4 regions of the Streptomyces sp. NPDC051576 genome follow, and region 2 is predicted to be linked to each of the others. Evidence: riboswitches for the same ligand, from Rfam matches in the RefSeq annotation. Region 2 holds a riboswitch; each other region holds the start of a gene.

Region 1 (2,192 bases), on a different contig from region 2:
GCCTCCAGCGTGCGCAGGGCCTCCCGCACAGGGACGCGCGAGACGCCGTACCGGCGCGCGAGGAGTTCCTCCGTGAGCCGGCCGCCGCGCTCGTAGACACCGGCGACGATGTCGTCCCGGATCGCCGTGCATACCGAGTGCGCCGGAATACGCATGTCCGACCTCCGCCTTAATCCCCGTGAAACGTCGACGATTGACGTGTGTTCCGTGACTCTATTGCAATGAGCGGGAATTTCCGACGGGGGGCCGGAATCCATGGATATTTTTTGGACAGGCTGGGTCCACAAACGCCGAAAGCCCCGGCCGGCGGGCCAGGGCTTCGGGAAGTGCGGTGGTGCGTCGTCAGACGTTCACGCCGTGCTTGCGGAGGTAGGCGACGGGGTCGACGTCGGAGCCGTACTCGGCGGTCGTGCGGGCCTCGAAGTGGAGGTGCGGTCCGGTGACGTTGCCGGTCGCCCCGGAGAGGCCGATCTGCTGGCCCGGGGTGACCGTCTGACCGACGGAGACGCCGATGGACGACAGGTGGCCGTACATGGTGTACATGCCGTCCGCCATCTTGATCACGACCTGGTTGCCGTACGAGCCGCCCCAGCCGGCCTCGACGACGGTGCCGGAGCCCACCGCGTGGACGGAGGTGCCGGTCGAGGCGTGGAAGTCGATGCCCGTGTGGGCACCGGAGGACCACAGGGAACCGCCGGTCTTGTAGCCGGTGGAGACATACGAGTTGGAGACCGGCGCGACGAAGGTGTTGAGCTTCTTGCGCTCGGCCGCGCGGGCGGCGCGTGCCGCGGCGTCGCGCTCCGCCTTGGCCAGGGCGGCGGCCTTGGCCCGGGCGATCTCCTTGGCGGCCTGCTCGGCGGCGGCCTGCTTCTGGGCTGCGGCCTGGGCGTCGATCTTCTCGGCCACGGAGTCGCCCATGGCGATGACGGGGGTGAGGCCGGTCTGTTCGGCGGCGGGCTCCGCGGCGAACGCCGGGGCGGCGGCCAGGGTGCCGACGACGCCGGAGGTGGCGAGAGCCGCGACACTGGCGGCACGAACGGTGGTGCGGTGGGTCCGGCTCGGGCGACGGTGCTTCCCGGTGGCGCGGGTGAACGCCATGAAGTGGCTGGTCCTTTCCTTCCTTCTCGCCTACCGGGTTAGCTGACGGGTTCGGAGCAGGAAGGTCTCCTACGGACCCCCTCGCGGTGCGCGGGCGTCCGATTCACCCCAGGGACTCTTGATGTGGGTCCCCGGCTCCCCTGGCTCGCGCCGTACGGGGACTCGGCGATGACTGTCCGGTGCCGCTGGTGCGGCGCGGTGCCTGACGGACAGCCGGACCGACGCTAAGGGGGGCCACTTTCAATCCCCAAACGGATCACGGTTTTTGTAGCGCATGCCACAGGGCAGACAGGCAACCTCTCCCCCAATTCGGACATGAGAGGGCCCTGGTGACGCCTCAGCCACCAGGGCCCCACACGCGCGCGTGCCGCTACCCGGCTCCCTACTCGGCCGGGACGACGGTCACTTCACCGATGCCGAGAGCCGCAACCGGCTCCTTGATCTGCTCCGCGTCACCGACCAGGACCGTCACCAGACGGTCCACCGGGAAGGCGTTCACGACCGCCGCGGTGGCCTCTACGGTGCCGGTCGCGGCGAGCTGCCGGTACAGCGTCGCCTGGTAGTCGTCGGGCAGGTGCTGCTCGACCTGGTCGGCCAGGGTGCTCGCCACGGCCGCGGCGGTCTCGTACTTGAGCGGCGCCACCCCGACGAGGTTCTGTACGGCGATGTCCCGCTCGGCGTCGGTGAGTCCGCCCTCCGCGAGCTTGCGCAGCACCGTCCACAGGTCGTCCAGCGCGGGACCCGTGTTCGGGGTGTCCACGGAGCCGCTGATGGCGAGCATCGAGATGCCGGTGCCGTCGGGTGCCGAGCGCAGCACCTGGCCGAATGCCCGCACACCGTAGGTGTAGCCCTTCTCCTCGCGCAGGACGCGGTCCAGGCGGGAGGTGAGGGTGCCGCCGAGGCAGTACGTGCCGAGCACCTGGGCCGGCCACACGCGGTCGTGCCGGTCGGATCCGACCCGTCCGATGAGCAACTGCGTCTGGACGGCGCCGGGCCGGTGCACGATCACGACCCGCGCGGTGTCGTCGGCGGTCACCGAGGGCACGGGGCGCGGCTGGGCGGAGGAGCCCGTCCACGAGCCCAGGGTGTCGGCG
Region 2 (2,192 bases):
GCGACGATGACGTTGTCGGAGTTGAACAGGCCGTTCGCGTTCACACCGCAGGCGGTGACGAACGTGCCGGTCGAGGCGTCCCCCTGGTCCTTCGGGGTGTTCACGTTGGGCTGTACGGAGGTGATGTCCGCGTAGTCCGAGGCGACGGGCCCGTTGGTGGACTGCTGCTGGCCCTGGCCGTCGCCCTGTTGCTGGCCCTGGTCACCGGCGGCGCTGCTCGGGTCCTCGCTGCTGCCGCCCTGGTCACCGGTGTCGTTCTTGGGCGCGATCAGTGTGCAGGCGGCGAGCGCGTCGAGTCCCTCCGGGCGGTCTCCGACGCGCGCGATGGCGTCGCCGATCCGTCCGATGGTCGCGGCCCGCTTCTCCTTCAACGGATTCATGATCGCGTTGTCGGCGAAGGAGGCGTCCTGGCGTATGGACTCCGTGGAGTCCTGCAGCTTCTGGTAGGCCTCGGTGATCTGCTGGTCGAGCAGCGCGAGTTCCTTGTCGACGTCGGTCTTCGCCTCGTCCGGGACCGTCGTCAACTGGGTGCCGATGTCAGGGCAGTCGATCGTCGCGCCTCGCGATGCCGCGTCCGGGGTGCCCTGTTGGGCGGAGTCACCACCCCAGCCACCTTCGGACGCCGACGCGTATACGTTCGCCGCCACCAGTCCTCCGCCGCCCAGCATCAGGGCGACTGCTGCCATCGTCGCGCGGCGTGCGCCCGTTGGGCGTCTGCGCGTGTTGCGTGCCAAGGAAGTGCTCCTACACGTATCGGTCGGCCCGGCTCGTCCCGGCATGGACATCCCCCGCCCCAATACGGGGCCGGGTCCCAGTGTGTTCAACCGTCCCGAAAATTCATAGCGACCTCATACGGAACGCCTGACTCCGCCGACCCATGAGCGCTCGCCACACCCAGGACGAGGTAAAGGTCACAAATACGTATCGGACATATCGCGCTTCAACCTTCACACGAGGCACACACGTTGGCTAGGTTGACGCCCAGGCCTTGCGACTAACTCCGGCGATCGGCGCCGGGCCGCACGGCTTGCGCCGAGTCCGGTGCGCCGCTCGCGGCAGCCGGAGCCGGGGACCCAACCGACTTGGGGTGAATCGGCCCAACTGCCCAGCAGGGCAAGGGCCGTAGGGCAAACCTTCCGTGATCGACGCCCGAACCCGACAGCTAACCCGGTAGGCGCGATACGGAAGGAGCACGTCTGCCATGCCGGCAGAACGAAGGACGCGCACCGGAGGCAGTGGCCCCACCGTGGACGACCGACCCAGCCGCGAAGAAGTCCAGCGGCGGATCAACTCCCTTTACGACAGGGCCGAGACGGCCACCGGAAACTACAACGCCACCCGTGCGATGTCCGGGGGCCCGCGTCAGCGCGTCAACCCCCGACCCGGTGCGTCGCGGCCTTCCGATCCCGCCCTCGACGCCGTCGCCCGGCAGTGGTTCGACCGGGCCCGCGCCCAACTGGGCCCGACCGTACCGGCGATCCTCCCGCCCAGCAGGACTCCCGGCCGCCCGGCGGAACCCCGGCCCGAGCGACGTCCCGACCCCGAGGCCGCCCTCGCGCTCCAGGCGCCGCCCAGCCGCGCCGTCGCGGAGCTGACCGCGGCGCCCGCCGTACCCGACATCACCACCCCGACACCGGAGTTGACCGCCCGGCCCGTCGCCGCACTGCCCCCCGCGCCCCAGACGCCGCAAGCACCACCGGCGACCATGCTCGACCTGCCGCCCGTCCCCGCCCTCGAAGTGGCGCCCGCGCCGATGGTCCAGTCGCCTCAACTCGCCCCGCAGGCCCCTCCGGAGCCGGCCTTCGACCCGCTCACCGCGGACTTGGCGCTGCTCCCCTACATCGCCGCGCCGCGCACCGAGACCGCCCCGACGAACGCCACCTGGCCGCCGCCGGATCCGGCCTGGTCCGCCCCGGAGACGGCCTGGTCCACCGGGCAGATGCCCATGGTGACCGACTGGTCCACCGGACAGATGCCCATGGTGACCGAGCAGCCGACCGTCGAGCCCGCCTGGTACACGACACCGGAACCGGACTGGCGCCCGCCCCAGCAGGAGTGGCAGCCGACCGCGCCCGCCGCCGAGGTCTCCTACGCGGCTGCCCCGGCCGTCGCCCCTGAAGTCTCCTACGCGCCTGCCCCGGTCATCACTCCCGAGGTCTCTTTCGCCGCTGCCCCGGCCATCACCCCCGAGA
Region 3 (2,192 bases), on a different contig from region 2:
GCGCCGACCTGGCCAGCCGCTCCCAGCAGATAGCCGTCGCCGAGAAGATCCTCGACGCCAAGGGCACCTCCGCGTGGACCACCTGCGCCCTGCTCTCCGGCCTCACCACGACCTCGGGTTCGACGAACGTCGACACGGGCGTCGCGAGCGACTCGCCGTCGGCCAGTGAGACGGACTCCACCGACTCCTCCGGCACCTCGGACTCGTCCGGCCTGTCCGACTCCGGCAGTACGGGCTCGAATTCATCGGATTCATCGGATTCGTCCGACTCCTCCGCCACCGACCCGTCGAGCAGTCCCTCATCCTCCCCGACGGACAACTCCACCAAGTCCGACAAGTCCACCACTCCTTCGAAGAGTGACGACTCGGCCTCCGCTTCTCCGAAACTCGACGAATCGGACAACTCGGAGCAGGCGGTGGGGAAGTGGAGCCTCGTCGACACCGGCGCGCTCGGTGGTGCGACCGATCAGGGAAGCAGCGACCAGGTGAGCACCGGGAAGCATCGCGGGGCGAGCGCCGAGGAGGGTGTGACGGCGAAGACGTACACCGTCCGCGCCGGCGACTCCCTCGCGTCCATCGCCGACTCCCTTGACTTCGACGGCGGATGGCGCGCGCTGTACGCCGAGAACAAAAAGGTGATAGGCGCCGATCCGACCCGGATCGCCGCCGGTCAGACCTTGGACGTGAGCACTGAAACGGGCGGAAAGTAGCAGGAAAACAGCGGGAGTTCACGTCACACTTCGCGCCGAATGTCCGCTTTGGTGAAAGTGTGGGATGAGTCTCAGAAGCCCTGATCGTCTTTGAAATTCCGCCGATTCCCTGTCTACGGTCAAGGCCGCTCGTCACCACGAGCCCCGGCTGCCGCACACGCCGAGTCCTGCCAGCGGCTTCCGGGAACAGTCGTCGCGTCAAGCGCCGTAGGCAGGAGCGGGGGACCCAAGGTAAGTGCCGGGCCCGGCAGTTGAGGCTGCTGGATCCGGCTTGGGGTTAAGTCGCGCACCGCAAGGTGCGTGGCCGGGCAACTCACACGGCCCGAACCCGACAGCTCACCTCGCAGGCGTCGGTGAGGGGATCTTCCATGCTGTTTTCCGGCAAGGGCAAGCACCGTCGTCCGTCCAAGGCCACCCGTGTCGCCACGCTCGCCGGCGTGACCGGTGTCGCCATCGCCGCCCCGCTCATGGCGGCCGGCAACGCCTCCGCCGCCACAGCCTCCGAGTGGGACACGGTCGCCCAGTGCGAGTCCGGCGGCAACTGGTCCATCAACACCGGCAACGGCTACTACGGCGGTCTCCAGTTCTCCGCCTCGACGTGGGCCGCGTACGGCGGCACCGCCTACGCCTCCACCGCGAACCAGGCCTCCAAGTCCCAGCAGATAGCCGTGGCGGAGAAGGTTCTCGCCTCCCAGGGCAAGGGCGCCTGGCCCGTCTGCGGCACCGGCCTGTCGAGCGCCACCTACTCCGGCGGCAGCTCCAGCTCCTCCAGCGGCAGCTCGTCGAGCAGCAGCACCAGCGAGCGCTCCACCTCCGACACGACGGCCTCCCGCTCCGCCGAGCGCCCGGCCGCCAAGAAGACCGTCACCACCCCGACCGGCAAGAAGGTCAAGAAGGGTGACGGCGAGTACAAGGTCGTCAAGGGTGACACCCTCAGCTCCATCGCCGAGAAGCACAAGGTGAAGGGCGGCTGGCAGAAGCTGTTCAAGCTGAACAAGGACATCATCGACGACGCCGACTTCATCTACCCGGGTCAGCAGCTCCACCTTAAGTAGTACTCAGCTGAACCACAGCGCCCTCACATCCGTGGACTGCACCATGGAGACCTCGTGAGGGTCGCCCCCGTCCCCCACGGGCTCCCCGCTCCGGTGCGTGTTCCCCCGTACGCACCGGGGCGGGGCTTTTTTTGCGCCCGCTTCCGTGCCGGTTTTTGTTCCGTTCGGAAACAATTTACTCTCGGTTCTGCTCAAGGGATGGTCGACAGACTGGCCGATCGCCCGGAGCCGGTTAGGCTCGTCTCGCAGAGCCCACCGCGGTACTGCGTAGCCGCGTCACATTGAAGAAGGAGATGCTCGTGCCGTCCATCGACGTCGTCGTAGCCCGGGAAATCCTGGACTCCCGAGGCAACCCCACGGTCGAGGTCGAGGTCGGCCTCGACGACGGCAGCACGGGTCGTGCCGCCGTTCCGTCCGGCGCCTCCAC
Region 4 (2,192 bases), on a different contig from region 2:
GCTGGTCGGCCACGATCTGGTCGAGGAGTTTCCCGCGCACGGCGAGGTTGGTGTACTCGAAGTCGCCCTCGGGCCGCCGATCCGCGAGCAGTACCGCGAACCTGTCGGCCCAGCCGACCATCGCCCCGTCGGGCCCGGGGTCGCCGACGCCCTCGGTGAAGCTGTCCCCCACCGCCACGTACGACCCGATCACTGATCTGCTGTCACTCTTCGAATCGTCTGCCACGGCAACCATAATTCACCCTGGACTGTGACCTACGCGATCGTATTTACGGGTTGACGGTCGGTGAGATAAGCCACTTGTAAAGGGTTGTCCAAAGTCGGAATAAGTCTCTGATCAGGGGCGTTGACTACGGAACCGCCGCGCCCCTGACCAGGCGTCAGCACCGAACTCAGCCGACGGTGACTCCGTGCGAGCGGAGGTAGGCGACCGGGTCCACGTCCGAGCCGTAGTACGGCGTGGTCCGGATCTCGAAGTGCAGGTGCGGGCCGGTGACGTTCCCGGTCGCGCCGGAGAGGCCGATCTGCTGCCCCTCGGTCACGGTCTGGCCGGCCGAGACGGACAACTGCGACATGTGGGCGTACTGCGAGTACTCGCCGTCCGCGTGCCGGATCACGACCTCGTTGCCGTACGCGCCGTCGTAGGCCGCCGAGACGACCGTGCCCGCGGCGATCGCCTTGACGGTGGTGCCGGTCGGGACCACGAAGTCGACGCCCGTGTGGTAGCCGCTGGACCACATGCTGCCCGCGACGTGATAGCCGGTGCCGATGGTGGCACCGGTCACGGGAAGCGCGTAGCCGGTGGAGGTGCTCTTCGACGAAGAAGCCGAAGACGCCGAAGAAGAAGACGAAGAGGCGCTCGTCTTCGACGAGTTCGACGAGTTCGACGAGCTGGACGACTCGGTCTTGCCCGTCCCGCTCGTCGTGGCCTTCTGGCCGAGGGTGAGCTTCAAGCCCGGGTGGATCAGCGACGGATCGCCGCCGATGGCCTCGCGGTTGTCCTGGTAGAGCTTCTTCCAGCCGCCGGTGACGTTCTGGTCCTCGGCGATCTTCGCGAGCCAGTCGCCCGACCGCACCGAATACGTCTTGACGCCCGCCGACTTCGAGGCGGTCTTCTCGACGACCGTCTTCTCGGACGCCGGAACTGACTGAACCGCCTTTTCCGGAGCGGAAGTCGTGGTCGCGGCATGGGCGCCGGTGGCTCCCATGAGCGGAAGGGCGAGCGCTGCGCCGCCCGTTCCGGCTACGGCCATCGAGCGGGTGAGGCGCTGGGACTTCGGGCGGCGGTGCTTACCCTTCGCGGGCATGACGAATTCCTCTCCGGCGCCTGCGAGGTGAGCTGTCGGGTGCGGGCTGGAGATGCCCGGCCGCGCGCTGGTCGCGGCTTTACCCCAAGCCCGTTCCGGAGACCGGAACAGGCGTCCTACCTGTGGGTCCCCCGCTCCTGCCGCATTCGGGTGGGTGTGTGCGGAGTCCGGTCGGCGGCAGGATTGGGCGTCCGTCCGGATTGGTGGCGAACGTAAGCGAGGAAGACGCAAAGGGACAAGCAGGAGGTTCCACGGATTTGCGTTTCTTGTGGCCTCCTGTGGGAATTAACAGTCACCCTCCGTGAATTCCCACCGGACTCCCGCCTCAATTCCCCTGGAAAAGCACGCCAATTACGTGAACATGACGAACGACGTACGGTCACGAATATGACTCTGCTCACGTACCTTCTCCTCAGCTTCCTTTATTCCAGAGCGAGTTGGACTAAGGCTGCAATTAGGACAGAAGGTTCAGATGCGACGCAGTCGGAGAACCGTCGCATCAAGGTCACCGTGCAGCCCGGTGCGCAGTCCGTGGTGCAACAGGACCGCACCTCGGTGGACTTCGCCCGTTTCGAGACATTCGTACGACGCTGTCGGGTCGAGCCCACGCAGTCGGAGGGCAGGTACGGGCTCGCCGTAGTGCTGCGCCTGGAGGAGGGCAAGGACGACGGACTCCTCGCCGCGCACGTACTGCACCGCGCTCAGTCCACCCTGCGGCGGGCGCAGCCGGTGGAGGTCGCCGTGCTGGACGAGCGGGCGGATCTCCTTGTAGAGGTCCACCCACTGGCGGGCCTCGGCGAGTTCCTCCTCGGTCCACTCCGAGAGGTCGCCGCCCACGCCGAGCACTCCGGACATGGCACTCACGAACCGGAAGCGCAGACTGCT

Evidence for each region. Region 2 has a riboswitch for cyclic di-AMP ahead of AB0M63_RS28640 (NlpC/P60 family protein). Riboswitches for the same ligand answer to the same signal wherever they lie in the genome.
Region 1: linked by a shared signal. The riboswitch ahead of AB0M63_RS09265 (M23 family metallopeptidase) and the one ahead of AB0M63_RS28640 (NlpC/P60 family protein) in region 2 are both predicted to bind cyclic di-AMP.
Region 3: linked by a shared signal. The riboswitch ahead of AB0M63_RS14225 (transglycosylase family protein) and the one ahead of AB0M63_RS28640 (NlpC/P60 family protein) in region 2 are both predicted to bind cyclic di-AMP.
Region 4: linked by a shared signal. The riboswitch ahead of AB0M63_RS37520 (LysM peptidoglycan-binding domain-containing M23 family metallopeptidase) and the one ahead of AB0M63_RS28640 (NlpC/P60 family protein) in region 2 are both predicted to bind cyclic di-AMP.

The regions. Positions count from the first base shown of each region.
Region 1 is NZ_JBFAZO010000002.1:814,045-816,236, forward strand. It holds gene AB0M63_RS09260 (GntR family transcriptional regulator) at 1-155, opposite strand, end outside; gene AB0M63_RS09265 (M23 family metallopeptidase) at 343-1,098, opposite strand; cyclic di-AMP (ydaO/yuaA leader) riboswitch at 1,112-1,276, opposite strand; gene AB0M63_RS09270 (pitrilysin family protein) at 1,481-2,192, opposite strand, start outside.
Region 2 is NZ_JBFAZO010000009.1:208,373-210,564, reverse strand. It holds gene AB0M63_RS28645 (DUF1996 domain-containing protein) at 1-686, opposite strand, end outside; cyclic di-AMP (ydaO/yuaA leader) riboswitch at 1,021-1,193, shown strand; gene AB0M63_RS28640 (NlpC/P60 family protein) at 1,202-2,192, shown strand, end outside.
Region 3 is NZ_JBFAZO010000004.1:120,177-122,368, reverse strand. It holds gene AB0M63_RS14230 (transglycosylase family protein) at 1-710, shown strand, start outside; cyclic di-AMP (ydaO/yuaA leader) riboswitch at 904-1,075, shown strand; gene AB0M63_RS14225 (transglycosylase family protein) at 1,079-1,765, shown strand; gene eno (phosphopyruvate hydratase) at 2,059-2,192, shown strand, end outside.
Region 4 is NZ_JBFAZO010000014.1:74,154-76,345, forward strand. It holds gene AB0M63_RS37515 (SGNH/GDSL hydrolase family protein) at 1-193, opposite strand, end outside; gene AB0M63_RS37520 (LysM peptidoglycan-binding domain-containing M23 family metallopeptidase) at 393-1,307, opposite strand; cyclic di-AMP (ydaO/yuaA leader) riboswitch at 1,312-1,474, opposite strand; gene AB0M63_RS37525 (alpha-galactosidase) at 1,776-2,192, opposite strand, start outside.